2 regions of the Butyrivibrio sp. AE3006 genome follow, and region 2 is predicted to be linked to the other one. Evidence: a T-box and tRNA genes for the amino acid it is inferred to sense, from the RefSeq annotation. Region 2 holds a T-box; the other holds one or more tRNA genes.
The links. The T-box of region 2 lies ahead of ileS (isoleucine--tRNA ligase). A T-box ahead of a tRNA ligase gene usually reads a tRNA of that ligase, here a tRNA-Ile.

Region 1 (16,371 bases), on a different contig from region 2:
GATTAAGTATTTTGGGGAAGGTATTTGGGGAAATGTCAGTACTTCTTTTAGGAATTTTCGATTTTATAGGCACAGTTGCCTTTGCTATATCCGGTGCGATCACAGGTATCCAGAAGAGGATGGATATATTCGGTGTTAATATTCTTGCCATTCTGACGGCTTGCGGAGGCGGTCTTATGCGAGATATTGTCATGGGCAATTTTCCGCCGCAGATGTTTATTAATCCCTTTTATGTTTTGGTGGCAGCCATTGTTGCCAACATTGTTTTTTGCATAATGTTTTTCCATAAGGGTGTACCTGAGAAGTTTACAGGTCTCTATGACAGGGGGCTTTTTGTATCTGATACTCTTGGGCTTGCGGCATTTATGGTTGACGGTGTCATGATCGGAGCTAATTTTGGTTACGCTGATGATCTGTTTCTCCTTGTTTTTCTCGGCTTTATCACAGGTGTCGGCGGAGGCGTGCTTAGGGACGTTCTTTCCAATCAGATGCCTGCTATTTTCGTAAAGCATGTTTATGCCCTTCCCGTAATAATTGGCGGAATTCTCATGGTTTTCATGCACGAACTTTTTCATGCCTGGAATGCTGCGATGGTATGCAGCTTTGCCCTTGTGATTTTGCTCAGAGTTCTGGCAAGACATTTCCTCTGGAATCTGCCAAAAGTGGACCACGGGGACGTGGTTAGTGGACCAAAATAAAGTGGACCAGGGGGACGGAGTCAATTTTATTGATTATTAGGAGAACCGGCGTTGGCAGGGATACAGAGTCAATTAGATTATTTACTGAAAAATTGGGATCTTGATAATCCGCATATTCTAGAACAGCTAAAGGAAGATATAAAAAGACCTGTTTACAAAATAAAAACGAATTCTGGATTTTATATTTTAAAGGGATTTTCTTGCGAAATGCCTGAAACTGTTATATCGAGTAATGCTCAGGCACACTTGTTTTTAGGAAATGAAAAGGGCGTAGCACCAAGAATTATCCCTGCGAAAACAGGTAAATTCTATATATGTGACGGCGATTTTTGGCTTTATCTTATGGAGTTTATTGATGGCAGGCAAATGCAAGAGACTCCCGACGATGAATACATGATCGGTAAAGCATTGAGGCAGTTGCATAAGCTGGAAGGATATAACATTAAATCTCCTTTTACTCAGAGCAAAATGCGTTTTTATGAATGGTTCAGAGATCGCAGCTTTGTTAAAGAATTCGATGCAATTCTGGACGATATTCCTGATTTTGAACAATTGGATCAATGCTTTGTTCATACCGATATAGGTCCACATAACGTAATGCTAAGCAAGGATGGAAAGGTGATGTTTGTCGATCTGGATGACGCCGGAATTGGCAGTAGATATCTTGATCTTGGGTGGCCTTTCATCATGCAGTTTGTAGACTTTAATCATGATACCGAAGAGATGAATTATCGCTTTGATCTGGCTAAAAGCTTCCTTAGAGGATATTACGGCGAAGAAGAATTGACGAAAGAAGAATACGATCTGATCTTTTTAGGCGCAGAACAGATGCACATTTCATACATGCAGACTTATGGTCCATATGCTGTGGATTCATTATGGAAAATCCTAAATTTCGGCATAGATCAAAAAGAAACCTTGTGGGATATGATTACTTGTAAGTAGCAATATCAGGAGGAAAGATGCTGATGAATATTGTGGTATATTGCGGGTCAACAAGTGGGAATAATGAGAAGTTCACAGAGTCAGCAAGGACACTGGGCAAATGGATAGGCGAAAACGGACACACTCTTGTTTACGGCGGGGCCAGCAAAGGCCTCATGGGAGCTGTAAGTGACAGTACTTTGGAAGCAGGCGGCAAAGTTATCGGAGTTCTCCCCGACGTTCCACAGATTCAGGAGAGGAAACATCATGGCCTTACTGAGTACATAGAGACTGCCACCATGGCCGAGAGAAAAGCAAAAATGATCGAGCTGGCAGATGCTTTTGTGGCTCTCCCCGGCGGCATTGGAACCCTGGATGAAATCACAGAAGTAATGGCTCTTGGGAGTCTTGATATCACTACCTGTCCCATCGTCTTTTTCAATACAGACGGATATTATCAGCCATTTAAGGGCGTCATTGATAATGTCATAAATAACGGCCTTGGACAGAAGGAGTACTTTAGAAGGGTTCTCTTTTCTGAGGATATGGAAGAGATAGCGGAGTTTATAAGCAAGAAGTGATATCATAGATTTATCAAATTGATGCTGGAGTTAGTGCTTGGGGCGATAATGTGGTAAGTGGTAATGCTAATGCTAATGCCGGGATTGATGCTGAGGCAGTACCTGGTTTTTTTGCTGTTGTGGCTATTTGGTTTAGCCTTGTTGAGGCTTTGGGGGAGAGCTTGTCATGAAAAACATCAGACATCAAGTGGAAGAGGATTATTTTACGCAGACATATTTTGGCGTCGAAGACGGGAGAGACTATATAACAGTCTCAGTCAGGTGCCCATTGGAGTTGGCGAAAGACTACGCGGCAGCAGTATTGAAATGCAAGGCTGAAGATATCAAGGTCATTTCCGGTTTCTGGTATGCAGACGACGAGGATCTGTACGATAAAGACCCAAAGATCCCTTGCAGCAGAGTCCAGGTGTTTTATAGGGGATGAAGAAAATATTGAAGAGATATTATAAAAGAGTATAAATAAGTGAATAATAATATTTGGTTTATCAAGGCGGGAAGAAATTCCTGCCTTTTTCAATGGAAAAATATTGCAGAAAAATAACGCAGGAAAAGAAACTAAAAATCCATTTAATTATCCTTTAAGCCGCAGTTTACGAGGGTTTTAGATATGTGAGGGATAATAAATATATATCATGGAATAGTATGTGTTTATGGAGTTGGATTGGCAGAAAGGCAGTCACGCCTCTATTTTGGGAAAAATTAGAAATTCCTCTGCGCGAGAAGCCTGTTTGAGCTTGTGATGAGGGCAGCCGCGCCTCTATTTTGGGAAAAATTAGAAATTCCTCTGCGCGAGAAGCCTGTTTGAGCTTGTGATGAGGGCAGTCACGCCTCTATTTAGAGGAAAATTAGAAATTCCTCTGCGCAGAAAGTCTTTTTGAGCTTGTGATGAGGACTGTCACGCCTCTATTTTGGGAAAAATTAGAAATTTCTCTGCGTGAGAAGCTTGTTGAAGCTGATGATGAAGGTAGTCACGCCTCTATTTAGAGGGAAATTAGAAATTCCTCTGCGCAAGAAGATTACTTGAGCATACCTGGTCCCTAGATATAACTATTCTGAGAGCGTTTAAGGAAAACAGGAATCTATGCTATTGAATGTTTACAAGAAAGGCAGGTGTTTATATGAATTGTCCTAATTGCGGTCTTGATTTAAATGGTCATGAGAGATTTTGTCCTAACTGCGGATATGGCCTGAAAGGTGAACAGTACAGAGCGCAGGTTCCTACGCAGGCGCCTGCGCCGGATAATAGTGAAATATTGGCAGAGCTTAAGCGAATCAATATGCAGCTGGAAGACGGAAACAGGCAGAGAGCTAAGCTTGCGGATGCACTTGGACAGCTTATTTCCAGCGGAGCATTGTTGAACTTTTTGAAGAGATAAATTGTATTATTCATAGTATAACTAGAAAAAGAGCATCGCTTCGGCGATGTCCTTTCGTTTATGTGAGGAGCATTTATAAATTATTAGTCTCAGGGTATGGGGTATTGAATTAAAATGGACCACCTCGTCCCCCAGGTCCAAAATAATGTAGTATGATATTTATAGAAAGAAGCGAAATGGGGGGTCAATATGCATTCTGATTCTAAAAAGAGTACAGTATCGTTCTGGTCATTCGTGTGGCTACTGGGACTTGCCGGACAGCTTTGCTGGAATATGGAAAACCAGTGGTTTAACACCTTCGTGTATGCAAAAATCGCAAAGGATCCGACTATTATCTCGTGGATGCTGGCAATATCTGCCATGGCAACAACAGTCTCCACATTTTTATTCGGATGCATATCCGACAGAAAAGGAACCCGAAAAACGCTTATATCAGTTGGGTATATTTTGTGGGGAATCTTTACAATTCTTTTTGGAACAACGGAATTTCTGAGGAATCAGGAAAATCAAAATGCTTCCATCATAGGTGTTGCATTTGCTGTCATTGCAGCTGACGCAATCATGAGTTTCTTTGGTTCCATGGGAAATGATATAGGTTTTAACGCCTGGATCAACGACTACATGACTCCGGAAAACTCAGGAGCATTGGGTGCTGCTCTTGCAGTTCAGCCTGTCATCGGAACGATCGCAGGAACAATTCTTGGCGGTCTTCTTGTGGGTGCAGATGACAATTACATGCGACTTTTTGTGGTAATTGGTGGAAGCGTGATATTGCTCGGATTGTATTCTCTTTTTGGAATGAAGGATGCCGAGTCTCTTCGCCCTTCTGTTAAGGGAAGCTTTTCACAGCAGTTTTTCTCTATTTTCAATATAAAAGAATACTTAAAGCACAGGGAGCTTGTCTTCGTAAACTTGATGCTGGCAGTTTACTTTATTTCTTTCAATGTTTATTTTTCACATCTTGGAAACTTCATGATCTATTATCTTGGCTTTACGGCTGATACTATGGGCCTGATCGAGGGCGTGGGGCTTCTTATCGCCATGTTTACGACCATTCCTGCAATTAAGCTTATTCAAAAAGGAAAATCAGCGCTGATAATTTTGGTAGCTATCATTATCAATTCCATAGGCCTTTTAATAATCGGCCTGCTTGTATCACCCACTAACGTTGATCCTTCCACTATCTGGAATCCGCATCTTTTGGCAGGTGTGCTGTTTGTAGGCATCGGATACATGCTGTTTTTGCAAACCATCACCGTTTGGTCAAAGCGCCTGTATCCTGAGGATTCAAGGGGCCAGTTTGAAGGTATACGTATTATTTTCTATGTCCTTATACCCATGGTGGTTGCTCCGCTTATCTCCAATCCCATCATAAAAAGAAGCGGCGAGTTTGTGGATGAGTACGGCTTTACAGAGTATCTTCCTACAAACGCAGTGTTTATTGCAGGATTTGTCGTAGTTCTGTTAACCATCATTCCGCTGTATTTTGCACAAAGAAAGAGTATGGAAAAATCATGAAAAAACTCACAGACTATGGAAAAATAAGTCGCCTGACTGATCAGATTAGCGTTGAAAAACCATATCCGCTTTCAATACTGGAAGGGATTCAAAACGGCGAAATATTTGTGGATGATGTGGACTCGCCAAAGGTTGCACTTATCTGGCACTATTGCGGGTTTGCCAACATCCTTGGCGACTACAATGAGAGATTCATTGAAGAAACTGTGTCAATGATGCGAAAACCACTTGATGGTCACTCGGGGCGTCTGGCGCTGCAGGCAGAAAACGATCTGAAGTTGCAGGAGATGATACTGAAAACGCCGGGAGTTTCTAAATATGATCGATATATTTTTGAATTTCGTGGAGAGAAAAATGTCACAGCACCCGTCACAGGATTAAAGCCCAAAGAAATAAACGCAGATAATTACGACTTGATGAGGGGATGGATAGTTCCGACATTTTCATGGGAGAACAAGAATGCCTTTTTGGAAAAAGGATTTGGATATTTTTTGATCGAAGACGGACGTATGGCAGCTTGTGCGTTTTCTGCCGGAGTCTCAAAGGATTATGTGGATATCGGAGTGGAGACGGCAGAAGAATGCCGGGGAAAAGGATATGGAAAAATCGTTGCTTCGGCAATGGTAAAAGAAACGCTTCGAAGAGGAAAAACACCTTCATGGGGCTGCGATACGAGGAATGAAGCATCCATGAAAATAGCCTGCTCTGTCGGATTTGAAATAATCGGAACACATCCATGGTACAAATATGAAGGTTGATAACATAAATAGTTCCACAAGTAGTAGTTTTTGTAATAACGGATGAATATGTTTCACTTAAGTTACCTCTAGGACCATCTTTTATATTGATTCTTATCGCGAACCAGAAGTTTTTCTGCGACCATATCGCGACGAAGCGTACAGAAATCGTCATGAAAATCAGCGATGATGATATTCACTTCACGCTCTGTGTAACTGCGGTCAGGCTCAAAAGCTTTAGCGATTTCCTCAAGAACAATGCGTTCTTTTTTTCGCTGGGTAGGAATACTTTTAAGTTTGCCATATTCAAAGAAGCTGTCTATTACCTTTTTTCTGTAGTTTTCGTCTCGCTCTGCCTGCAGATCTTTTTCCTCTGACTCTTCCCTAAGGATATCAAGAATTGATACATTAAAGACCTCATCATTGATGGAGTAAATGGTATAGTACTGTTCCTTGCGCGATTTCACGGCTCCAACGTCCACAAGCTTTTTCAGGTGAAAAGAGATTGTGGCAGGGGTGAGGCTTAATCGCTCGGAGAGGCGCTCTACGTACATTTCCTCCTCGATGAGAGACTTTAAAATCTGTATTCTTGATTTGTCTGCAAGACATTTGAAAAGAGCAATTGCCTGTGATTCAGTCATGCTACCTCCTTAAAAGAGCTCGTCAATCTTTTCCAGAATCTCGGAAACCGCGGAAAGCTTGGCTTCTTCGATCAGAATCTTGTAACTGTCATCATGAGCTTTGGCCTGCTCCAGGGACTTCTGCCACTGGCCTGTTATGTTTCCAAATGTTGATAAAAAGGTATCTTTAACATTGCCGTCAGAAGCTTTCTTGGTCGCTGCTCCAAACACGGCTTTGCAGATATCATAGATATTGGATTTGGCCTTTAAGATGTTGCTCTCGTCCATCCTGTCCTGGGATGCCAGATCCTTGACCTCTGCCAGCACTAAGGCCTTTTTCTCATCAAGAAAATCAAATAATTCTTTTTCTTTCTCGTTCATCAGATAATTCCTTACTCTTTCCAAATAAATTCTCCGTGGCCGATCAGATCGTTGTGGAAGTCAGCCTCGTTAGTTCCTCCAAACATTGTGTTATCGCCAATGCCAAGATGGAAGGTGCCTATCATTTTTTCATCCAGAACTGCGCAGCCGCAAAGGCTTGTAACTCCGGGATTCATGCCAAATCCAAGCTCGCAGACAGTGACGTTTTCAGGGCCGAATTTTTCAATAAGGGCGTTAAGTTCATCGTTGTTTGAGCTTGTAATAACGCCATCTTTTATGGAGAGTACAACCTTGTCGAAATCATGTCTGGCTCTGGGGTTCTCCGGATCAGGGAGATATATCTTTTCAAAGAAAATCTCACCGTTTGTCTGATTCTCCATGGGTGCGATGTTGATCTCACCGCAGGGAATATCACCGTCTCCCGCATCAATATCCCATGATCTGTCTCCGAATGAAATTTCGAGGCTGTAATTGTCACCGGTTTTAATTGTAACACCACTGAAACGGCTGTTGGCAGATTTGAGTTCCTCGCATTTCTGTCTGAGGGAATTATAATCTATATCCATTGCAGCTTCCATGCGAGCTTTGTAATCTTCAGGGGCAAGGCCCTCTTTTGAAGCCATAACCTCAGTGGGAACGCGAAGCTGAAGCATCTTCTTTTTGGATGCGCATGTCTGGAAAAGTCTACCCATATATCCGCCGAGAAGTCCCATTTTTTCAGGATCAAGCGGCTTGGTAAGAACGCCCACAGGTCTCTCCATAAGGTCGATGATCACATCAGCATCTTCGTACAATTTGAAAAACTTGTCGCTATAGGTGTGCTCGGTGGCATTTTCATTGATAAGCTGACTAATACTGAGGTTCTGTACCACCATTACCGGTGTTGCGCCGGCAGCAGCTATCTCAGCCTGAAGAAAACCAATATCCTCACTGAAGCTGTCATTCATCCAGTACTGAATAAGTACAAGGTCTCCGGTTTCTATGCTTGATGCAGCGACTATTTTTTTATATGTATCTCGTTTCATAATATCCTCCTCACAATTTCTAATTAGATGATTATCTAAATATAAACACATCTATTATTTTTGTCAATATAATATTAGTGAGGAGAGGTTTTTTTATTTACTATATTCTCTGAGGGCATAGTAATAGTATTTGCGCAGATTTTCCTTAAGTGAAGCCGGTTCTATTACTATGGCATCCCTTCCAAAACGCTTGAAGTATTCTTCAAGCTGCAATTCGGGCCAGTCAAAGTAGTAGAGGTCGCCGTCTATCTTTGACACAAGAGGCCTGTTCTTGGTGACAACCTTAAATTTTCTAACTCCATATTTATTTAATTTGATGACAGCAGATACCGTTTTCGATACTGATTGAGGGCTCCGGATAGCTTTTCCCTGGAGCTCTTTTTGCAGCTCTGAATCAATTTCAAATTTATCTGATGTTACGAAGGCGCTCCTGATTCTTGAGATTCTGAAGGTATGCGGAGTGCGAGTACGGGCATCGCAGCACAGAAGGTAGTTGCACTGTTCTTCTTTAGAAGGCGCAATAAAGTAAGGCTCCACAGCAAAGGATTTGTCATCCTCAGAAGATGTTGTTGTGAAGGTGAGCACACGACTTTCCTTAAGCGCTTTTTCTATATCTTCGTAGGTATCCTTAAAAATGATGGATTCTCTCTGGCTCCTTGGAATGGACAGATATGAATTGAACATGTCCTTAAGATACTGCGAGAGGGAAGTATCACGTAGCATGTTGTTTTCTATAATTCGAATTATGTCATAGGATGATCCGCTGACAGTCAACGTAACAGCTATATTTTTGGAACTGGATATCCTATCGTTCTTTATGTATGTGCTGACGATTTTGTCTGCCAGATGGGCAGCATCTGCATCAGATATGGATGTCATCTCTGTGAGATCGCTCATTATGTTGTTTAACAGAGCCTCGCTGTCATGCCTGTATTGATCGAAGTAGTTGACGATCAGGATTTTCAGGAAGGCATTGAGGTTTACAGTTTCATCCTTCTTAGTGAATTCAAAAAGCTCTGCATCGTTAATAAGTCTTGATCTTGTATCCTCGGATAAATAAATTTTATATTTCTCAGTCATGGCACGCCTCTTAAATGGGGTTGTAAAAATAATAAATATCTATGTGTTTTGTGGGTCCATTGTATCATATTGGGGTTGCGATATGTATGCTAACTGCATCTTTTTATATCCAATTAACTGGGCTAAGATAAAATCACAGAAAGGCAAAAGACACATACAGCAATTTGGTTGGCACAGTCGGATTTCGGTTCGGCTTTGTGGGTTCAAATCCCACCCTTCCCTTTTGGGGAAGTGTGTCTTGTAAGGCTGAAATACAGTAATCAAATAGATACGAACAGCAATAATTCCAATGGTTCGCTACATGGTAGCACCTGGCTTATAACCAGGCATTCGATGGGTTCGAATCCCATCACATATTTAAAGGTTGTATCTAGTGGATTAGGAGGAAAAGAAAATGTTGGAGTTTTTAAAGAAGGAAGCAAATAAAACATATACAGAAAACGGCGCAGTTACTTATGCATCCACTCAGTCTGAGTGCCTTGATATGTTTGCGACAATCGGTGCCCTTAGAAATGCTTCTGAGGATGATATAGTTTGCAGATTCATTAAGGCGTATGCAGAAGATGCTGATCTTGCCATGAAGATGCTCTTTTTTGCAAGAGATATCAGAGGTGGTCTTGGAGAGAGAAGAGTGTTCAGGGTAATCCTTGAGTACCTTGCTATGACTGAGCCTGAATCTGTAAAAAAGAATATTGAGAACGTGGCTGAATACGGCAGATTCGATGACCTTCTTGCTCTAATTGGTACTCCTGTAGAGAAGAAAGTAATGGCTTACATTGCTAAGACTTTAAAGAAGGACATCGAGATTATGAACGGTTTTCAGGAAGAAAATGAAACTGTTTCACTTCTTGCCAAGTGGCTTCCTTCCGTTAATACAAGCAATAAGGAAGCTGTAAAAAATGCAAGAAAGATCGCAAGAGCCATGGGCATGACTGATGCCGAGTACAGAAAAACATTGTCTGCGCTCAGAGCACAGATCAGAATCATAGAGAATAATTTAAGAGAAAAGGATTACACCTTCGATTATGAAAAGCAGCCTTCTAAGGCGCTCTATAAGTACAGACAGGCTTTTTTAAGAAACGACCAGGAAAGATATACAGCTTTCATAACAAAGGCAGAGGCTGATCCTTCCATCATGCATACAGGTACACTTACTCCTTATGATGTTATTGCGCCTGTGATAAAAAGAGTAGCATTTTCAGAGGACGAAAGACATGCCATGAATGCCACGTGGAATGCTCTGGAGAATTATGCTGGTGCCGAAAATTCACTTGTTGTAGTTGATGGTTCAGGTTCTATGTACTGCGGTGTAAATCCGCTTCCGGCAGCAGTTGCGCAGTCACTTGGCATATATTTTGCTGAGAGAAATACAGGCGCTTTTCATAACCATTTCATAACCTTTTCCACCAATCCCAGATTAGTGGAGATAAAGGGAAGAGATATTGTGGAAAAAGTGCGTTACTGTATGCGTTTCAATGAATGCAGCAATACGGATATAGCCAGAACTTTTGCGCTTATTCTCAGAACTGCTGTAAAGAATAACCTTACACAGGCAGATATGCCGGAAAAGCTCTACATCATCTCTGACATGGAATTCGATTACTGTGCGGGTAATGCGAATATGACCAATTTCGAATATGCCAAGGCTGAGTTTGAGAGATATGGTTATAAACTTCCTCAGATAGTTTTCTGGAATGTGGAGAGTCGAAACAGTCAGCAGCCAGTGAAGATGAATGACAGAGGAGTGGCGCTTGTTTCAGGCTGCAATCCTCAGATTTTCTCCATGTTAAAAGAAGGAAATCTTGAGCCATACAGATTTATGATGAGTGTCCTTTCATCAGAAAGATATGATAGGATCGTTGCTTAAAGGATGAATGGGCTGGCAGAATGGAGCTGACAGCCATATATAAAAGGTGCATACAGCAATGAACTACATCGACTGTCAATCGAACAATCTGCCCCGAGGGGGCAGAGGCACCTTGCAAAGAGGAAAAAATAATGAACACAATTGAGATTAAGGGAAAAGTAAATACAGCCATCTGCTACGCCAAGGTAGTGGAGGATGAGGCTATAGAGCAGATCAGAAGAATGTGCGATTTTCCCATGACAGAAGGATCAAAGATAAGAATCATGCCTGACGTCCATGCAGGAAAGGGCTGCACTATCGGCACGACCATGACCATCAAAGATAAAGCAGTACCCAATGTTGTGGGCGTGGACATCGGATGTGGCATGTACACAGTTAACCTTGGCAAAAATCCAATCGACCTTGAAAAGCTTGATGCGACGGCTTTTCTTATACCTTCCGGAAGAGATGTGTGGGAGGGGAGAACAGAGAAGTTCGACCTCACAGAGCTTAGATGTTATCGAATGCTCAAAGAGACAAAGCGTCTCGAGAGATCCCTGGGAACACTTGGCGGAGGTAATCATTTCATCGAGGTGGACAAGGCAGCAGATGGAACTCAGTACCTTGTGATCCATTCCGGTTCCAGAAATCTTGGCAAGCAGGTGGCAGAGTACTACCAGTCACTGGCAGTTGACCTTGATAAGGGTATCGGCGAGTATTTTGAGGCAAGGGATGAACTTATCAGAACTTATAAAGAGCAGGGGAGACGCTCTGAGATTCAGGCTGCGTTAAAAGAGCTTTATAATAAAAAGTACCATGAATATCCCGGAACCATGCCTGCTGATCTTTGCTTTTTATCAGGAAAATATCTTGATGACTATCTCCATGATGTTGAGATTTGCCAACGTTTTGCCAGAAGAAATCGTGAAAAGATGGCTGAGATATTGGTGGAGAAAGCAGGACTTGGAGGTGGAGAGGCTTTTCATACAATCCACAACTACATCGACACAGATGAGATGATTTTGAGAAAAGGCTCAATAGCTGCACACAAGGGAGAGAAGGTTCTGATTCCAATAAACATGAGAGACGGATCTGTGCTTGCTGTGGGAAAGGGCAATCCCGAGTGGAATTACTCTGCGCCTCACGGTGCCGGAAGAATAATGTCCAGAACCGCCGCAAAGAACAACCTTTCCATGGAAGAGTACAAGGAGTCCATGAAGGGGATTTTCACATCATCTGTATGCGAGGCCACAATCGATGAGGCGCCTATGGCCTACAAGTCACTTGATGACATCATCGATGTAATAAAGGAGTCTGTAGAGATAGTTGATGTGATGAAGCCTATTTATAATTTTAAGGCAGCTGGATGAAATGGGACTTCGCCGCTATGGACCGATAAATAAAGAAAAAATTGGGGGCATATTTTTCAGAAATGGATAGTATGCCCCTTTTTTGTTGGGATATAATAGGTACAGCGACGAACCGGTAAAGAGGGGGAATTGTATGGAAAATGTGAACGGAAACTGGATAATGTACGGTGTGGACTGGGATGACCCGGAGTGTCTGCGCACGGTTCAGGATGCAATAAACTACATAAATGAAGTAGGATTTCTGCCACTTTTCAAAAATGATATTCCGGGATTTTCACTGGAGGAACGCACTGTTCCGGGCTACTGGTGGTGCGGAGATCCCAAGGTTGATCCCTGGGAGTGGCGAGAGATCATCGCCAGAAGCGGCGAAATTGCATATGGCAAATTTTTTGAAAAAAAGGCCGGCTTTATCTCTAAGGAATGGCTACCCTATTTCGTCAATTTCAGGCGGGATGGCTATGACTTTGATGCTCTTTGGGATGATGAGAAGGCATCAAGAAAACAGAAAAAGATAATGGACATCTTTGAAACTGAGGATGAAATATATACCAACGAAGTCAAGTTAAGGGCAGGTTTTGGCAAAGGTGGAGAGAAGGGGTTCGAGGGAGTAGTCACAGACCTTCAGGCAAAAACCTACCTCTGCGTAAAGGACTTCAGACAGAGGAAAAACAAAAAGGGCGAGTACTACGGCTGGTCCATCGCGGTGTATGCAAAGCCAGAAACTCTCTGGGGATATGACTTTGTCACCTCCAGATATGGTGAGACGCCTGAAGAATCAGGGAAGGCCATAGAAGAGCACATAAAAGAAATATTCCCCATTGCATCCAAAAGTCAGATAGCAAAACTATTAGCTGGATCAGGATCATCGACTAAAAGCAAGAAGGCTCGTGCTCCTAAGGAATGGATCATTCCTGCCAATCCCAAGTACTATGACATAGTTCACGCATTTGATAATGCTGAGGAGATAGACTGGAAGCAGGGAGCAGGAATCATAACCGAAGATACGGTTTACGTGTATGTTGGTGCTCCTGTGTCTGCGGTAATGTACAAGTGCACAGTCACTGAAACGGACATCCCATATGACTACTCGGATAAAAATCTGACCATAACAGCACTTATGAAGATCAAACTGGAAAAAAGGTATCCAGAGGATAGTTTTACTTTCCAGGTTCTTAAGGACAAGTACGGAATAAATGCAATCAGAGGGCCTAGGGGAATAACTGACAGCTTGAGTGATGCGCTAAAATGAATCGAAAAGTATGTATACTACAAGGCTAATGACAGCTTTATGAAACTGTGATAATGTACGATCTCTTCCCCCTCACATATGGTCATAACGACGCACAAAATAAATCTGTATTGAAAGCAAAACTTTAAATCACACGAGCATACTATCATCTAATGTCCAACAAATGTCCACAATAGCAGTGATAGTTATTCAAAGGGATTACAATTGGGAGTATACGATTCATAAATGAATGGTATGCTTCTTTTTTGTTGGCTATAATAAGTGAAGTGATAGAAATAGATATAAGGTTAAGGTGTAAAAATGGAGTTCTTTGATATTACTGATGAAAATGGAACGCCTACAGGCGAGACAGTTAGCAGAAGTGAGGCCCATGATAAGGGAATATTGCACAGGACTGCTCACATTTGGGTTGTTAGAAAAAAGGGTGATTCATGGCAGGTGCTGCTTCAGAAACGAAGCGCTGAGAAGGAATCATTTCCTTTAATGTATGACACATCTTCTGCCGGTCACATTCAGGCCGGGGACGAACCGCTGGAATCAGCACAGAGAGAGCTGTTTGAGGAGCTGGGAATCGACGCAGGCGAAGATGATCTCACATTTGCCGGTAAGTTCCATATAAACTATGAAATGGAATTCCATGGAAAGATGTTCAGGGACAACGAGGTTGCCTTCGTATATGCTTATGAAAAACCTGTTGATGAGACTAAACTTGTGCTTCAGACAGAGGAAGTGGAAGAAGTAAAATGGTTTGATATTGAGGAAGTACGCAAGGGCTGTGAGCACCGCGATGATACTTTCTGTGTACCGACTGAAGGACTTGAAATCATTACGGAATATCTCAAAAATGGACCACCAACCCCGTCCCCCAGGACCAAAATTTAGAGGAAAGCGATGATAACAATTTCAAAACAACAAGCCAGACAGTTTATTCTTTCAAAGCAGGGACTGATTGGGGCATATCGTTTTAAGGGAAAAGACGGAGCCTATGATTATGTCAGGCAGGCCGGATGTATTCAGTATGATCCGGTGGATGTCTGCGGAAAAAATGCCGAGCTCACATTGCAATCCCGGGTTAAAGGCTTCAAAAAATCCATGCTTCAGGAACTCCTATATGAGGACAGAAAACTCATTGACTACCCGGATAAGGAGCTTTCCATATGGCCTGCACAGGACTGGCCGTATTTTTCTTCCTACAGGGAAAGGAGCCTTGAGTTGGGACGTACCTTCGAAGGATTAGAGGAACTTAAGGAGCAGGCTATAGCGTATATCGATGAAAACGGCCCAGTTTCAAGCGACATGCTTCCGATAGAAGGAGAGATTTACTGGCATTCATCAATGCATTGGAGCGGCAACTGGGACAAAAAATCAGCTGCTGCAAGATCCGTTCTTGAACAGCTATATACTGATGGAGAGCTCGTTATTCACCATAAAAAGGGAAGCCGCAAGTTCTATGATCTGGCGGGAAAACATTTGCCGGAATCTATTTTGAATGCTGAGAATCCCTGCGGAGATGATGAGAGTTTTTTATGCTGGCGAGTACTTAGAAGAATCGGTGCGGTTGGCCTTCTTTGGGACAAGAATAGTACAGCTTTTCTTGGGCTAAACATTAATGCCGAGATGCGGAAAAAGATATTGGCAAGGCTTACGGATGAAGACAAAATCTGTCCTGTTATGGTGGAAGGCATGAAAACCACATTCTATTATCTTTCTTCCGACGATGCCCTGATGAAAAAAATAATTGAAGGAAGTGCGGATCTAAAACCCAGGATGTCGTTTATAGCACCACTTGATCCTTTAATGTGGGACAAGTCACTAATCCTTGCGTTGTGGGATTTTCAGTATTCTTGGGAAATATACACACCAGCAGTAAAGCGTAAGTATGGGTACTACACCTTGCCCATTCTTTTTGGTGAAAAGTTCGTGGGAAGGATAGAGGCTATTCCAGACAGGAAAAATAAGATCCTTTCCGTAAAAGGATTATGGTGGGAGCCGGGAATCCGGAAAACCAAAAAGCTGGACGCAGCACTTTTAAGTACACTGAAAGCGTTTAGCAAATTTAACGACTGTATTTTTGATGAAGGAGTATCATGAGAAAAGCAAGAACAGAAAAAGAAAATGCGATCAGAGAAAAGATAATCTCTGAACTATATGCAAATGAGTATAACAAGTTCATTGGATTTGAAGTGCTGGAGCTAAGTCCGACCTACAGTAAATCCAGGGTTAAGTGCGATGAGAGACTTCACAACACATACGGAAGCATTCATGGCGGAGCGCTGCTTTCTTTTGTTGATGTCATGGCGGGTGCTACAGGAAGCATGAGCGGTTACTATGTGACGACGGTTTCTGCTAATCTGAATTTCCTTTTGCCTGCAGTGAATACGGAGTATATATATTGTGAATGCATGAAGCTGAAAACAGGAAAACATATCCTGGTATTTGATATCAGAGTGACTGATGATAACGGTAATCTTCTTGATAGCGGTGAGTTTTCATTCTTCGCCAGCAAGGTACAGGTACTTGGGGATAACCTAAAGTTTTAGGGAGGATCTTTCCGGCGAAACTGAGATTGTATTTTTGAAAAATAAATAACCTCTAAGCCGGAAGAATAAAGTGCTTGTCTGATGAGATTGGTAGTATAATATTTTTATCGTTATTAAAACATCGTTGGAGGAGGAACAAAAATGGCAGACATAGCAGGAATTCTCAAACAGATTAATGGTAACAAAGAGTTAATGGCGCAGATAGCCAAGGCTGATCCGGCTCAGGCCAAGGAGCTTTTCAAGAAAGCAAACATTGACGTGGACGAGTCAGATATCAAGAAGGTACAGGCTGCTGTAGCAGATGGAAAACTTGATCTTAACGATATCAAAGATCTCGCAGGCGGATTATTTAAGAAATGATTTCAGCGGAGCGGTACGAAAATGTACCGCTCTTATTTTTTGATATTAAAAATTATATAGTGGGAG
Region 2 (16,371 bases):
ATCAGGGAAGTTGATATTCAGGATTTCTCCATAGTCGAGATCCACCTCAAGGGCATCCATAAGCATGTCCCTTAAATAGTGATCTGTGACCTCGTGAGACCCATTAAAGCCTTCTGATAATGCAATTGCATGATAGCCCTGGAAAGCAGCCTCAAATGCAGCTCCTGCGGTGGCAGAATACTGGATATCAGATGCCACATTGTAACCAAAATTTATACCTGAAAGGACTACATCAGGTCTTTCATCCATTACACTAAGGCTTCCTGCTCTGACGCAGTCTCCGGGAGTTCCGCTGCAGGAAAATGCTTTTACACCTTCAACAGGGAAATCATGGGGATAGATATCAATGCCGTGCCTTAAGGTAATACTGTGGGAAGCGGCGCTCCTCTGGGAATCAGGGGCAATCACCCATACTTCGCCAAACTCAAGAGCAGCCTTAGCAAGCCTTATGATACCCTCAGAATCTATTCCATCATCATTTGTAATAAGTATTTTTCTCATCCACATCCTCCCAAATATTGCAGTTTCTAATTCTCAAGGTAATACAGCGAATGTTTTACTTCATTACTTGCTGTTCCAATCAAGGTCTGACTGTTTATCACCTTAAGCGCATCAATCACCGTCTGAATATAACTATCATCAGGCTTACCAACTACTATCAGCGCAAGCCTGTCTTCTGTGCTGATCTCTATATCCTTAACTGTATCCAAGTGATCGTTTCTGACAAATGTAACACTTTTAAAATTCTTAATCTCCTCGTAGGCCGGAGGGATTTTCCATTTAGTGTCATAGACCACAAGGCAGTCAAGATCACTATTATCTTTTGAAAACTCTATAAGCTCCGTTGTATTAAAATATAAACATGACCAGTTCGAAGTCACTATTCCGCTTATAGAAATAATTATGGCAGAGGCTGCAAAAATCTGCAATTTCAACTTGCCACCCAAAACACCTGCAGTCTTATATATCAGTAAAAATAAAACAGCAAAGCTTATACCGTATATTGGATAGAAATATCTGGGGCTTGGCTTACTTTCCTGGGCTATTTTAAGTATGGCAAAAAAGTAGAGTACTGTTGGAACAATCAGCAAAACATATCCTGAAAGAGCTGCTCCGCTTGTAGTCTCTAAACTCTGCTCTTTTCCCTCTCTGCTTCTGATGATAAAAATAACTCCTGCCAAAAGTCCCAAAACAAGAACTACAACGCCAAGACTACCAAGGAAGTCTCCGTTTATTACTGTAAGAAGCCGCTTAAAATTTGAAAGCATTCCTTCTCCGGAGGATGCGATACTCTCCAAGGCTTCTTTTCCTCTATAGCCACCAAACATGTGGGTAAGCATTGCGGGGAAAATGGCTATTGCAGATAATGCCGCTGCGGAAGCGGATAAAATAATTCCAAGAACATCTGTGAATCTTCTTTTTATCAGCAATATTATTCCAAAGGTGGTGAAAAGAAGCGCTGCATATATTGTTACATAATAATGGGTAAGCGCTCCGCAAAGCAGTGTAAGAGAAAGTTTCCCATAAAAATGGTAATCGTTACTCTTACTTCTGTCTCCATCCACGATCTCGTTTAAAAGAAGAAGACATATAAACATCGCCACAATATACATTCTGAAGTACGCAATGGCATTAAGGATTCCTGCTGAAATTACAAAGGCACATAGTATTACCGCCATAACCCTTTTGTCATCGAGAAATTTTCTCAAAAGACTATCCAGCATAATAAGGGATAGCAGTCCAAAAACAATATTTATAATGCCTGCATACCATCTGCTAAAGCTCTCCGGAAACAGCGAGCTTATCGTATGAAGAATGCTGTAATAAAGAGGCGGATGAACATCATTTTCCTGATTTATAAATACATTCTCATAATCAAATCTATGGTCAGTGCTTACTCCGAGATATTTTATAAACTGAGTATCTGAAGGAACATATTTTACGCCCTCATCAAGGGTCATCATAAATCCCTCTGTATGATTGGAAAGGCCATAGCTTAGCATCTCATCAACGTGATAATTCTTCTTGATAGCTATCACCGTGATCATACTGATAGCGAAAACCATGCACATCAAAATGATCCTGCGGTTGTCCCTTTTCTTTAGCTCTTTGGCGGATTCTTTTATTTTTTCCAATCCGCCCTTAAAGCTGTCCCGTATCATATGAAGCAAAAGCACTACCCCATTTATGGCGAGAACTCCGCATATTACTGCCACAATGGAAGTTAATACTCCGGCTGTGATATGGATTTTTGCTGAAATTTTCTGAAGAAATACAAGATTAGACCAAAGACTCACAAAATGTATTCCCGCAAGTGCAACTATGACGACTCCCGGAATTAAAAGCCTCTTATCATAAGCCTTCATAGAATTTCTTATATAGCAGACTGCATATATTAATACCGCAAAGGCTGCGGCCACATATTTAATATCATGAAAGGATGCGACTATTATCAAAAATAATAATGAAATAATCGAGTATCCTGACATTACCTTGGATTCATTCATATATAACTCCCGTTCAACAGAGCCGATTTGGATTTTCATCCTATGCCTATCTATATTTTACTTCATAGCACAATATAAAATAAGCGCCTTCCTCAAAAAGAGAAAGGCGCTTATGAATAAAGCTCTGTTCTCGTTTTCTGTGTCAAAACTACTCTAATAGACACTGAAAACTTCGTCAAGCATTATGATTTATACTCTTTCAACACCGATTGTTACTGTCTCGCCGTTGATATCCCATTCCTTGGAATTTGCCACATTGCTGTCATATACGATCTCTGTAGCAAGAACCTTGGTTGAGATTGAATCAGCATTGTCCTTAACAATTGAAGCAATCTTCTCATTGCCATTTACAGACAGCTTGATGTGATCCATAACCTCGAAGCCGGAATCCTTACGCATGGTCTGAACCTTACTGATAACCTCATACATGAAGCCTTCGTTGAGAAGCTCCTCTGAAAGGTTTGTATCAAGAACAACAGTGATTCCATGATCCTCTGTGCTCTCAAAGCCTTCCTTCTGAGCCATGTCGATAAGAAGGTCTTCCTCAGTAAGCTCAACAGCTGTGCCGTTTACCTCGAACTTAAGTGCTCCGTTAGCCTTAAGCTCATCCATAGCGTTGTTTCCATCAAGTGAGCTAAGGTGCTCTTTGATTCCGCCAAGAACCTTACCATACTTAGGTCCTACTGTCTTAAGCTGAGGCTTGAAGGTATAGGTTGTGAAGTCTCTTACATCATCAGCAAAGACTACCTTCTTAACATTCAGCTCATCCTCGATGATCTCCTGATAGAACTCTGATACAGACTTCTCAGCCTTAACATACATCTGTCCGATAGGCTGACGGTTCTTGATAGCAGCTGCATTACGGCAAGCACGTCCAAGAACTACGATCTGAAGAACCTCATCCATGTTCTCCTCAAGATCCTTGTCGATGAAGCTCTCATCTACTGCAGGGAAATCGCAGAGATGGATTGATTCAGGAGCTGTGCTATCACCTGTTCTTACAAGGTTCTGATAGATCTCCTCTGTCATGAAGGGAACCATTGGAGCTGCTGCCTTACATACGTTTACAAGAGCTGTGTAAAGAGTCATGTATGCAGAGATCTTATCCTGCTCCATTCCCTTAGCCCAGAAACGCTCACGGCATCTTCTTACATACCAGTTGGAAAGGTCATCTACAAATGCATCAAGAGCCTTACCAGCTTCAGGTATTCTGTAATTCTCAAGGTTCTTATCAACTTCACCGATCATGGTGTTCATCTTGGAGAGGATCCACTTATCCATAACTGTAAGCTTATCCTTCTCAAGACTGTATTTTGAAGCATCAAAGCCGTCGATATTTGCATAAAGTACAAAGAATGCGTAGGTGTTCCAAAGTGTTCCAAGGAACTTTCTCTGTCCTTCCTGAACTGTCTTACCTGCAAATCTTGAAGGAAGCCAGGGAGCAGAGTTGGTATAGAAATACCATCTGATAGCATCTGCACCGTACTTCTCAAGTGCTTCGAAAGGATCAACCGCATTACCCTTGGACTTACTCATCTTCTGTCCGTTCTCATCCTGTACAAGACCAAGAACGATAACATTCTTGAATGCAGGCTTGTTGAAAAGAAGAGTAGCCTCAGCGTGAAGTGAGTAGAACCATCCTCTTGTCTGGTCTACAGCCTCAGAGATGAACTGAGCAGGGAACTGCTTCTCGAAGAGCTCCTTGTTCTCAAAAGGATAGTGAAGCTGTGCGAAAGGCATTGCTCCTGAATCGAACCAGCAGTCGATAACTTCCTTAACTCTGTGCATCTTCTTGCCACACTTAGGACATGTGATCTCAAACTTATCGATATAAGGTCTGTGAAGCTCTGTTGTCTCAGCAGAAGGATCTCCTGAAAGCTCAGCAAGCTCTTTTCTTGATCCTACTGAAAGCTGATGTCCACAGTCATCGCACTCCCAGATATTAAGAGGTGTTCCCCAATATCTGTCACGGGAGATACCCCAGTCCTGAATGTTCTCAAGCCAGTCACCAAAACGTCCCTTACCGATTGACTCAGGAATCCAGTTGATCTCCTGGTTATTTCTGATAAGGTCATCCTTAACTGCTGTAACCTTGATGAACCATGAAGAACGTGCATAGTACAAAAGAGGTGTACCGCATCTCCAGCAGTGAGGATAATCATGCTCCATCTTAGGTGCTGAGAAAAGAAGGCTTCTCTTATCAAGGTCCTTAAGTACCTCGGGATCTGCACTGATAGCGCCCTCATCCATTTCCTTCTGAGTGGGCTTACATCTGTAGCCTGCAAAAGGTGTCTCGGGCTTAAGCTTTCCTTCGCCGTCAACCATCTGTACAAGAGGAGCATCATATTTTCTACCAACACGGGCGTCATCTTCACCGAATGCAGGAGCGATATGTACGATACCTGTACCATCTGACATTGTTACGTAGTTATCGCAATAGATGAAGAATGCCTTCTTGTGCTGTCTCTCTGTCTCATCAGCAGCGCACTGATAAAGAGGCTCATATTCTTTATATTCAAGGTCTGTACCTACATAAGTCTCAAGAACTTCGTAAGCCTTCTCGCCCTCTTCCTTCGCTAAACTGCCGAGTACTGTATCTGCAAGAGCTTCTGCAAGATAATATGTGTAGCCATCTGCTGCCTTAACCTTGATGTACTTCTCATCAGGGTTCACGCAGAGGCCGATATTTGAAGGAAGTGTCCAGGGTGTTGTGGTCCATGCAAGGAAGTATGCATCCTCATCCTTAACCTTGAAACGAACAACAGCTGTGCGCTCTTTAAGAGTCTTATAGCCCTGAGCAACCTCGTGTGAAGAAAGAGGTGTGCCACAGCGAGGGCAGTAAGGAACTACCTTGAAGCCCTTGTAAAGAAGACCCTTTTTCCAGATCTCGTTAAGAGCCCACCACTCAGACTCGATAAAGTTATCATCATAGGTGATGTAGGGGTGATCCATATCAGCCCAGAAACCAACTGTGCCGGAGAAATCCTCCCACATTCCCTTATATTTCCATACGGATTCCTTACACTTCTTGATGAAAGGCTCCATACCGTATTCTTCAATCTGCTCTTTTCCGTCAAGACCAAGGAGCTTCTCAACCTCAAGCTCTACAGGAAGACCGTGAGTATCCCAGCCTGCCTTACGGGGAACAGTGTAACCCTTCATTGTGCGGTATCTCGGAATCATATCCTTGATCGCACGTGTAAGTACGTGTCCGATGTGGGGCTTACCGTTTGCAGTCGGCGGTCCATCATAGAACATATACATCTCGCCCTGGCTGCGTGTATCTACGCTCTTCTGGAAGATGTCCTGATCTTTCCAGAACTGCTCAATCTTCTTCTCGCGGGCGACAAAATTCATATCAGTGTCAACCTTCTTATACATCTGAAACTCCTTTCAAAACTAAAAAACCCCCGTCCTGTAAAAAGGACGAGGGTCAAACTCGCTATACCACCTGTTTACGCATACTCCCCGAATTTACGGTTTTATATGATTCTCCATAACGGGGAGATTCCGTCGTAACTTACTGATTTAGATAGTTCGGTTACGCAGCTCAGAAGTGATTTTCCAAAATTCATACTCGCACCTGCTCGCACCACCCGCAGGCTCTCTGAAGCTTTCAAAACAATGTACTGTCTTCGTCACAGCTTTTCTATTCAGTTATCCATAATTTTATTCATGACATTAAAAAAAGTCAAGATATTATTTTTCGTTCACTATTGCAGGCTTTCTCCTAAAAAACATCAGAAGATATCAATATATGCACCAATAAGCCGTATTTCCATCCATAATCAGCTGCTCGTACACATTGAAGCTGTCCCACTCTTTTCCTGCAAAATAAGCCTCCCTGACATCAATCCCGTCCATTTTGCTTTTCCTGAATCTAAGGTCTGTGGTTCCGGTATCCAGCTTATTTACATACTCTAGAAGACTGTAGGGGACATTGTGCATTACTCTCTCATTTATCTGACCCACCGTGTAATAAACATCATCGAAATAGTTGAGGGATACACTGTCCTCGCAGGCTGCTATTTCCTGTATAGTTGTACCTGTGGTCTTTTCATACTCATCTATTGCGCTAAGTACAGCTCTTGCACATGCGATATCCTCAGCATTTGAGATGTAATGATTAACTGCTATCTGCTGATTGGAAAAAATCTGTAACAGTACAGTACACAATATTACTCCCTGCATTACCGCGACAGCTTTTCCATCAAGCTGAGCAAATGATAGGAAAACAAAGCATCCAAGAGCTGCGTACAGCACAAAGATAACTCTTGGCGTATCTGCCTGAATAAGCGGAATTACAATAGCCAGGCAAAACATAATGAATCCTGCAAATAAGAAAGTCAATATCTCCGGCTTTTCATAAATGTTGCAAATGACCATCAGCGCTATTGCTATGATTATTACCAGAAGATTAGCAAACCGCACCGGCAAAAGTCCGTTTCCGCTAAAGAAGAATGCTTTTAGTATATACAGAATATGAGCAAGTCTTTCATATAATGATTCATGCCTAAGAGTCTTGGGCAGGTCTGTAATTATACGTAAACGGTATACCACTCTTGATGTTATAAGATTAATAATTCCTGCCATTATGCAGCAAAGCGATGTAAAAAGACCTCGTTTGAACATTCTGGCAGTAAGGGCGTAGCCCTCATCGATGACAACAAATAAAAGGGCGTAAATAGCGCTTAGCATCACCGTTACCTGATAAGTAAACACAGCCATCAGAAGGAAAACTACGGCACCAAAATATTTTTTTCTGGAATACATATAGACAGCTATTGCAGAAAACAAAACGCCTATGCTAAAGGCAAAGCACTCAGGAAACATGAAATATTCCGAGTATAAAGTACTGATAAGGGGCAGCGAAAGAATAAATCTTCCAAGATATTCCCAAGCAAGATCCATCTCCACTCTCTGTTCTCTGATCCTGCCTATAATAGCCTGCTGATATATAAAGGCAGTTGTAGCTGTGAAAAACAAAAAGAAAATGTATGATAATCTGTAATGCTCCGGCAGAATAAAACCCAATTTATAAAGGCCGATTTCCACCAGGTATGAAATATATCTTGTATATGCGAGCTTTGATTCTATATTTATAAGAGGATTCAGATAATGAGTCATGGTGTCAGACTCAAATCCAAATCGATAAAAGCCCTGATACGCAATAACAACAAGAATAAATGTCAATAAATATGATGTTACAATGTCGCTCCGATAATTTCGCTTATTATTCATAACACTATTATCCTCTTTGCTTTATATCTGTCATTTCATCTGATCTTCCAAATACATAAGCAGCGAATCTATATTTTCATTTGTAATATAGCCGCCAAATTCATGGTACTCCTTTTTCTCGTCACTAAAAATACTATCCTCAATAATCATTCCGATATAGGGCTTATAGTGAGAAGCATCAAAATAATACTTCATGTCTGTAGTGTATTTATTTAGCCCGGAAAAATTGTAAAATTCTATTTCCCGTGAAACAGCTCTTAGAAAATCAAAGTATCCTTTTGATACTGCCTCTGTATAAGTCGTCTGCAAAATTGGAGAGGTAAAAACTCTAAGTTCAATACCGTTTTGTTCGCAAAGGCTTGCCAAGTCTCTTAAAGCACAAATACCTTCAAACTCCTCATCCCCATTAAATGCACCGCATCCAAGAGATGATTCCATCTTCCTTTCTTCTGTGGGTTCTTCAATTGAAAGATTCCTTTTTTCTACGCCATATTCATAAAACAATCTGACATTGTCCCTGTCCTCATCATCCTGAGTCAGGACATCCTTAAACACGGACATCTGCGGTCTTACTAATAAATAGTCATAGAAGAATCTTGCAGGATTTTTCGCATACTCCTGATATTGTTTCTCAATCATTTCGCCTGAATTGGATGAATAGGTATTGTACATGGATATTTCATCTATTCCCACAATAACCATTTTTACATCCACGCCGGAGGCCAAAAATGTCTTAACTGTCTCTAAATTATCCCTCGGGCATCCCATAGGGTAGGTCATGTTATACCAGCTTAAGGAAACGTCATCCAATTCCTGCAAAAGTCCGTCAGGTGGAAGATTCCCGACTCTTGATGATCCCAAAATAAAGGCATTAAACCTTGTGGGATTCTCTATCACATACCTGGTCTTTATGTAATTATCATTCTTCGCAGCCTCTGTAATTCTGATATTCCGGTAATGAAATACATTAAATACATCTATATAGTATGAAAGACCCAGATACAAAAAGACCGGAATGAGACATAAGCAAAGCTTTAGAAAAAGCTTTTTCATCCCAACTCTCCTCCTTTGGAAACTATTTTCTCTGTCATATTTCAAGCTCTATACATATTCAGAACTGATTATAAATAAAATTAACCTGTTCCGTGCACGAGAACAGCAAAATCGCCATGATCAGTGCATAGTAGCAACACCATCTGATGATAGGATTAAGACTCTTTACTATCTCATTTCCATCCTTTTTATATGTGATGTGGCTGATTACTCCAAAAATAAAAAGGCCTGAAAGTATCAGTAAAACATTGCAGTTTTCCGGAATCAAAAGCAAACTGCTAAGACTGCCAATTTCGCCAAGAGCAAGTAGCTTTATCTCATTTGGAATTCCTGCAAAGGAGATAATCGTGTTAACTGCGGAGCTTACGCTTGGAGCCGCAAAGAATATCCAGGCAAAGGATACTGCCATGTATGTGATAAAGACGTTTCCTTTATAGCCTTTTTTCTTTAGTGCCCTGTCAATGCAGACAAACAGGCCGTGCAGTATTCCCCATACCAGAAATGTCACACCGTTTCCATGCCAAAAGCCGCTCACCAAAAACACGATCATGGTATTAACGTAGATTCTTACCACATTTACACGACTGCCGCCAAGAGGAATGTATATGTATTTCTTTAGCCATCCACTAAGTGAAATATGCCACCTGTTCCAAAATTCAGCCACTGTTTTTGACAGATATGGATGGTTAAAATTACGGGTCAGATCAAAGCCCATCACTTTGCCGCATCCAACTACAATGTCTGAATATCCTGAAAAATCAAAATACAGCTGAAATGAATATAACAGCGCCGTGATAAGCAGTGCTGTTCCTGCATGCTCAGCACTTTGAGCATTTTCTTTTACGCCGCTTATATATAACGCTAAATTATCCGCCAGCACCAGCTTTTTCAGAAGTCCCCAGCCGTATAGTCTTATACCATCTGTAACTCTTTCATAATCAAAGGATCTGATTTTTTTAAACTGTGGCAAAAGAACTCCAGCATCCATTATTGGCCCGCTGGAAAGGCATGGAAAAAATGACACAAAAAGAGCCACCTGAACTATGCCCTTCTCACACTCCATCTCATTTTTATAAAGAGCGTAAAAATATGTATAGCTCTGCAATGTGATAAATGAAATGCCAAGCGGCTGAATAATATTGCTGCTACTCCAGCTTAAAAGCTTATATGCCAAAAGCGGCGCAAATAAAAGCAGGGTAAATATCCAGAAGGATCTCTTTGTTTTGGATATACACAGTCCGCCAATATAGGTGATAATTATCAGGTACAGATAGAACCAGATAAAGCTTTTTCCGGAATACAAAAAGAAAGCAACGCTGCCGGACAGAAGAATAAGTCTTGAAAAGGTATTCCTCAAAATATCATTTTTTATCAAATATGAGACCAGACATAATAATATACATAAACATATAAAGAAGGCCCCAAAAAGCTTTGTGTATACAAGCATATTAATCTAACCTCACAGGATTCTCCTGAAGAATATAGCAATGGAATTTCTGCATATCCGTACTGGTTTCAATAATGCCAGAAAGATTATTCTCATCAATGTATTTAAGGAAACTCTCATCCGTATTGTCCGTTGTGATAATAGCAACTCTCTCTCCGGCATCAGAATTTGGCGGATACCAGTCTGCACTGCTTAGCCATTTTATAGCGCAAAGGTTCGTCATATCTATCTGACAAACTTCGGTCTTCCCATTACCTGCCAGGGTTATAATCCCTGCATAATCCATAGTGGAATATCCTCTATGAACATTATTTTCTACCATCCAGTCCACGATTTTAACGTACACAGAGTCTTTAGAATTGTCGTTCTTTATCAGGTTCATATACACGCTTGATGATGAAAACACAGTACACGAAATTATTATCGCAAGAAAAATATTTCGCAGTACCATTTGGGATTCCATATTATCAAGCGTAATTCCAACTGACATTCCTATCGCAAAAAACAGGAATACAGAATACCTTGATGAAACATCAAAGGTTGTAAAAGCCATGGCTGCAACCATTGCAAACAATGACATCCAATGACTTGCCCAGAAAAATGCAGACTTCTGTGGCATCTTTTTTATAAATACATAAACAGAAAAGCAAACAGCTATCAGACAAACTGCCACAACAACCAACAGATACACCAGGTTTCCATTTGTATCAAAAAGATCAAATATAGAGGGAATAACCTCATTCACAAGTTTGGCAGGGCCGTTTCTTAAATTTCTTGAAGTACTGGATACTCCCTCTGATAAGAATTTACCTGAAACGTATGATATTACTACCAGGAAACAGCACCAAAAAAGCGGGAATAATTCCTTTAACTGGCACTTTTTCTTTTTGATCAGGATAATAAGCGTTCTAAGAATCTCTACACAGGTATATGGCAAAAAGACCATCAGAAGTCCGCGCATTCCCTGCATTCCCAGCACAATGGACAGTACCACGGAAATAATCAGATTAAACACAGGGATTCTTCCCTCAATAAAATCAGCATGAAAGATTCCATAAATGTAAAATGCGAAAAGAACCGGAAAATAATAGCCGGCATATAAAATATACATTTCTAATGTGTCATGGACATTGAGCGTTAGGACAAAAGGAATAACAGCAGCACACCACGCAGCAATACTACTCATTCCAACCTTCCTGTATAACGCAATCATTGAAATGATGAGGAGAAGCCCGCACACTGAACATGCAAGCCCCATAGAAACGTTAAGATTCCCCGAAAAATGATATATTATCGCCCCAAGGTTAGCCGGATATATTACCCTCTCCTCCGTGCTGATAAACCAGCTATCCGGCGTTCTCAAATTATTGTCCGATATTTCTTTTGCAAGTATCGCTTCTCCTGCGACATCGCCATCCATCCTGGCTGTATAATGAAAGACATTCGCACAAAAAAATATCAGGAAGCCTGTCACGAACATTATTTTTAATAAAACATCGAGTACTTTCGAAAAAGTATTATTCATTTTTGCCTGCCCCAAAACGAAAAACATACGGATAAATACCAATCAAAAATGTAAGCACAATGAAATAACGAGCTGATCTGACGAGGTACGCCGCTGTCGTTCCTGATGTCAAAAATTCTGTGGAAAATGGCATTTTCAAAAGCTTGTTAAGTACAAAATAAAGTGCCCCACCGCCAAGCAATCTGGCAATGCAATGAACAGGCTTTGTGGTACTTTTGAAATCCACAAATCTTTTTTCAATCTCTATTCCAAGGAAGAAGCCGCCCATGATTCCAAGCCCGGAGAAATAATCCTCTGTTTTACAATAGAATATTCCAATACTGGCTATAAGAAAGAAAACCAGGTTGACCTTCCATCTGTTCTCTTCGCCGAATTTGTCCATTATAAAAGGAACAGCGAAAACAACCAACGCGCCGCATAACCAGCCTGTAAGCACGTCTGTGGGATAGTGCACACCAACAGAGACTCTTGAAATACCAACAAGCAGCGGCAGCACAAAGGCGAGGACTTCAAAAACTCTCTTCTTTGTATATCTTCCGAGAGTACCGTAGGCAATAGCTGAATTCATGGAATGACCACTTGGAAAAGAGTACCCCTGGGCCACCACATCATACAGATCTGCATCCGGCTCCACGGGCCTGAAACACTTAATCTCAGGATGCGCCATATAAGGTCTTATTCTTAAAAAGATATTTTTAATCAGCGGATTAAGGGTAATGCCCACCGCTACGTTTGTTCCAATATAAATTCCAAACTTTTTGTCATAGCACCAATACAAAAAGCCAAGTATAAGTATAAGGGCATATTCTTCGCCAAGTGCTGAAAACTGCGATACTATTTTTGCTCCTGTCTCTCCCAGAACCCCCTGAAGCCATGTCATTAGAGCGGGCTCAAAAGCAAAATAGAATGTATTACCCATAAAAATACCCCCTTAGAAAATCCTATAAACCTATTGTATCATACTCATGTTATACTTTTCGTGTACTATTCCTACATGGAGATATTTTATGAAAACACTCATCACCATAGACAATTATGAAGCACCTGAACTTTATGTTTATAAAGAACAATCTGAAGTTCAGCTGTATCACATAAATGAACCTGAGCCCGGTATTTTCATAGCAGAGAGCCCAAAGGTTATTGAGAGAGCTCTGGCTGCGGGCTATGAGCCTATATCGCTTCTTATAGAAGATAAGCAGCTCCGTCAGGATAATGGTGAAGCAGCTTTACTTTTGGATAAGATATCTGCTCTTTCCTTTGAAGTTCCTGTTTACACCGCATCTGATGAGGTACTGACAGGTATCACAGGCTTCCACCTGACAAGAGGTGTCCTTTGTGCCATGAAAAGAAAAGAGCTCCCTTCAGTAGAGAGCATCTGCAATGACGCAAAGAAAATTGCTGTTCTTGAAAATGTGACAAATCCCACAAATGCAGGAGCGATCATACGAAGCGCCGCTGCACTCAATATCGATGCAGTACTTTTTTCGCATGGGTGCACAGATCCGCTATACAGACGTGCAATCCGGGTAAGCATGGGCAATATTTTCCTTATGCCCTGGACCTTTTTACCTGAGGGCGATACCGTGGGACTTCTTAAATCCCTTGGCTTTTCCACAGTTGCCATGGCACTCAGGGATAATTCCTATTCTATCGATGATCCGAAGATCAGATCCAGTGAGAAACTGGCAATTTACCTTGGCGCTGAGGGTGATGGTCTGATGCAGGAGACAATTGATGCCTGCGACTTTTGCGTAAAGATTCCCATGTCCCATGATGTGGATTCATTAAACGTTGCAGCAGCCAGCGCGGTGGCTTTCTGGGCTATATCTCACTGATGTTTTAGAGTTTAGAATTTCACAGTCCTGTTTATTGTATTTAATACATTTTTCTTATCAAGGCTCCACAGCGGTTCAACAAGGAGTGCTCTTGGCCCATCTCCTGTCATTCTGTGGATAACGGTTTTCTCGGGGAGCATATTTATGCTCTCTGCTAAAAGCTCCACGTGCTCTTCCAAAGATAAAATATGGAAGGGCTCTTTTTTATATTCCTCATACATCTGAGTTCCTTTAAGAATCTGGAGATTCTGAAGCTTTATCCCGTCAAGCTCAGGAGAAAGGTTAGAGAGATAGCGGACAGTTTCAAGCATATCCTCCTTTGATTCCCCTGGGAGGCCGAAAATCACATGAACAATGACCTCTATTCCGATGGCCTTCAAAGTCCTGTAGGCTTCTTCAAATACTGATAAATCATAGCCCCTGTGAAAATGTCTTGCGCTGTCTTCATGAATCGTCTGAAGTCCAAGCTCTATCCATACCGGCTTAATTTCTCTAAGCTCCTTAAGCATGGAAAGGACATCTTCGCCGATGCAGTCAGGCCTTGTACCTATTGCAAGGATCACCACGTCATCTCTTTCTATGGTCTCTTTATATAAAGCCTTTAGCCTTTTAAGGTCCCCGTATGTGTTGGTATAGGACTGAAAATATGCGATAAATCTTTTGGCATCTGTCTTACTTCTGATACGCTTTTTGGCTTCCTCAATCTGAACATCAACAGATGCAACCTCTGCTGCAAACTCCCCTGATCCGCCTTCAGAGCAAAAGGTACAGCCTCCTGTAAGAGGCGTGCCGTCAGGAAGGATAATGCTGCCATCTCTGTTTGGACAGGTGCAACCTGAGGACAGGGAGAGCCTGTATATCTTTTCTCCATATTCATTTTTCAGATAGTCAGAAAGTCTCTGGGCCATACTGTAAGTCCTTTTTACAAAAAACAATCACTCCCTAATAATATCAAATTTCCTGTTGACAATATATATATGCTTCGTGTAATATATGTTTTGCGTTGTTAATTATATAAATCGTTTGCGATAGTAGCTTAGTTGGTAAAGCGCCACCTTGCCAAGGTGGAGACCGCGGGTTCGAGCCCCGTCTATCGCTTGAATAAAAAGAGAACCGGTTCGATTGAACCGGTTCTTTTTTATTCGAGCGAAGCTGAGACCCTCACCCGCGGTGCGGGATTCGTGTCTCCGCTTCGCTCCGGTCGTTGCTAAACGCTCGTCCCCCGGACGAGCAGCAACCCGTCTATCGCTTGCATTGAAATGGTTCACTTATCCGCGGTGCGGGATTCGTGTCTCCGCTCCGCTTCTACGTTCCACTTCGGTCGTCGCTGAGCGCACATCCCCCGGATGTGCAGCGACCCCCGGGCTCGTGCGACCCGTCTATCGCTTGCATTGAAATGGTTCACTTATCCGCGATGCGGGATATATGATTTACCTCCTTGCAAAAAAAGAGTTGACCTGACGCAGGTGAACCGCGTCATAATCAACTCAACCATTCTGTAATATTTTATTTTTCTATATCTAATTTGAACAATTGATATATCTGTGATGAGACCATCATAGCATTCATAATTAGTGGTGCCCAGTATTGCTTGTATCAGCTATAGATTGGGACAATCCTACATACTTTAAATAGCCTGTTAGGTATTGCTTAAAATGACCCTCTATCAACTTACATGTTCTACCTTGTTCCAAATATGTCAATCGGCAGCCACCATCTCCTGCACATGGGTCATTTGAGTAAACCATAACCCGTTTAATCGATACAACGGCTCTCTTTTCTTTTACAATAGGCAAATTATAAAGATATTTAAGTAACTCTTTTACTTCCTCTACATTCTTCTTAGTTACATTTATACGAATAATCACATTAATAGCACTATGTTCAATGTTTTGTATTACCCTTTGAAAAGCTGTTTTAGGTACTTTTCTTGTACTACTATAAAAATTTTCAAAGCCATCTACCGCTATCTGTGCTTGATTTATACCCAGTGTTTTAATTTCTTCACTTATCTCTCTAGTCATAAAAAAAGCATTAGTATCTATTGCTGCACCATATTCTAAACCCTTTTCTTTGGTATACTCTAACGCAAAGCTACTTATCTGCCTTACAGCTTGCATATTCATTAACGGTTCGCCACCAAAATAAGTGATACAGAGTTTCTTTAGATTCGGATTACGGTCTACCTCGTTTTTTATATAAGCGATGGTCTGTTGTACAACGTCACCACTCATATTGATTCCGTTATCATGCTTACCCTGAAAACAATACTCACATTTATAATTGCAACGCATTGTTACTGTTACAAGTAACCAGATGGTATCTGGATACTCATCATCAAATTTATGCTTCTGATACTCTACAAGTTTACTAGGTTCATCTATCTCTATTGGTGCTGCAAAACACCCTTTTATAAGTTCCTCTGAAGGATTATCTAAATCAATGTCTTTAGGAATAACCGCAAATTTACTGGATAACACATTATATGTGACATCCTTATATCGCTCGTCATCTGTATGAAAAAGCTTTCAAATCTAGTGGAGGTAATTACAAATACAAAAGGCAGTCGTACTCGGGAAACTGCCTTGTATAGTATCAAGAATATATAGTCGGAAGAAAGTAAAATTTCCAAATCGTATTATTATTATGACATTTGGAAAAAATAAACTTGACAGGCGAGACACGCTTTTTTACAATTTATGTATGATTTATTTCCAAATGCACTTAATAATCTTAGGTTTTGGAAAAAATGAGGTTTAAGCT

Region 1: it encodes a tRNA-Ile, which carries the amino acid that the T-box ahead of ileS (isoleucine--tRNA ligase) is inferred to sense. The anticodon was not compared.

What each region holds. Positions count from the first base shown of each region.
Region 1 is NZ_AUJJ01000022.1:13,216-29,586, forward strand. Features, by position in the region: gene G603_RS0111880 (trimeric intracellular cation channel family protein) at 33-698, shown strand; gene G603_RS0111885 (phosphotransferase) at 750-1,643, shown strand; gene G603_RS0111890 (TIGR00730 family Rossman fold protein) at 1,667-2,203, shown strand; gene G603_RS0111900 (hypothetical protein) at 2,370-2,627, shown strand; gene G603_RS0111905 (zinc-ribbon domain-containing protein) at 3,295-3,579, shown strand; gene G603_RS0111910 (MFS transporter) at 3,769-5,097, shown strand; gene G603_RS0111915 (GNAT family N-acetyltransferase) at 5,094-5,855, shown strand; gene G603_RS0111920 (DUF2087 domain-containing protein) at 5,924-6,475, opposite strand; gene G603_RS0111925 (hypothetical protein) at 6,485-6,859, opposite strand; gene G603_RS0111930 (aminopeptidase) at 6,847-7,860, opposite strand; gene G603_RS0111935 (WYL domain-containing protein) at 7,954-8,940, opposite strand; tRNA gene G603_RS22390 (tRNA-Ile) at 9,228-9,300, shown strand; gene G603_RS0111940 (DUF2828 family protein) at 9,335-10,807, shown strand; gene G603_RS0111945 (RNA-splicing ligase RtcB) at 10,939-12,156, shown strand; gene G603_RS23160 (AlkZ-related protein) at 12,290-13,405, shown strand; gene G603_RS20220 (NUDIX hydrolase) at 13,706-14,287, shown strand; gene G603_RS0111960 (winged helix-turn-helix domain-containing protein) at 14,297-15,496, shown strand; gene G603_RS0111965 (PaaI family thioesterase) at 15,493-15,945, shown strand; gene G603_RS0111970 (hypothetical protein) at 16,087-16,305, shown strand.
Region 2 is NZ_AUJJ01000010.1:6,340-22,710, reverse strand. Features, by position in the region: gene surE (5'/3'-nucleotidase SurE) at 1-501, opposite strand, end outside; gene G603_RS0106385 (hypothetical protein) at 528-2,507, opposite strand; gene ileS (isoleucine--tRNA ligase) at 2,697-5,888, opposite strand; T-box leader at 5,927-6,158, opposite strand; gene G603_RS0106375 (glucosyltransferase domain-containing protein) at 6,258-7,748, opposite strand; gene G603_RS0106370 (hypothetical protein) at 7,779-8,801, opposite strand; gene G603_RS19500 (MBOAT family O-acyltransferase) at 8,860-10,158, opposite strand; gene G603_RS0106360 (hypothetical protein) at 10,250-11,773, opposite strand; gene G603_RS0106355 (phosphatase PAP2 family protein) at 11,766-12,692, opposite strand; gene G603_RS0106350 (TrmH family RNA methyltransferase) at 12,781-13,608, shown strand; gene G603_RS0106345 (TIGR01212 family radical SAM protein) at 13,620-14,516, opposite strand; tRNA gene G603_RS0106340 (tRNA-Gly) at 14,634-14,706, shown strand; gene G603_RS0106330 (radical SAM protein) at 15,180-16,088, opposite strand.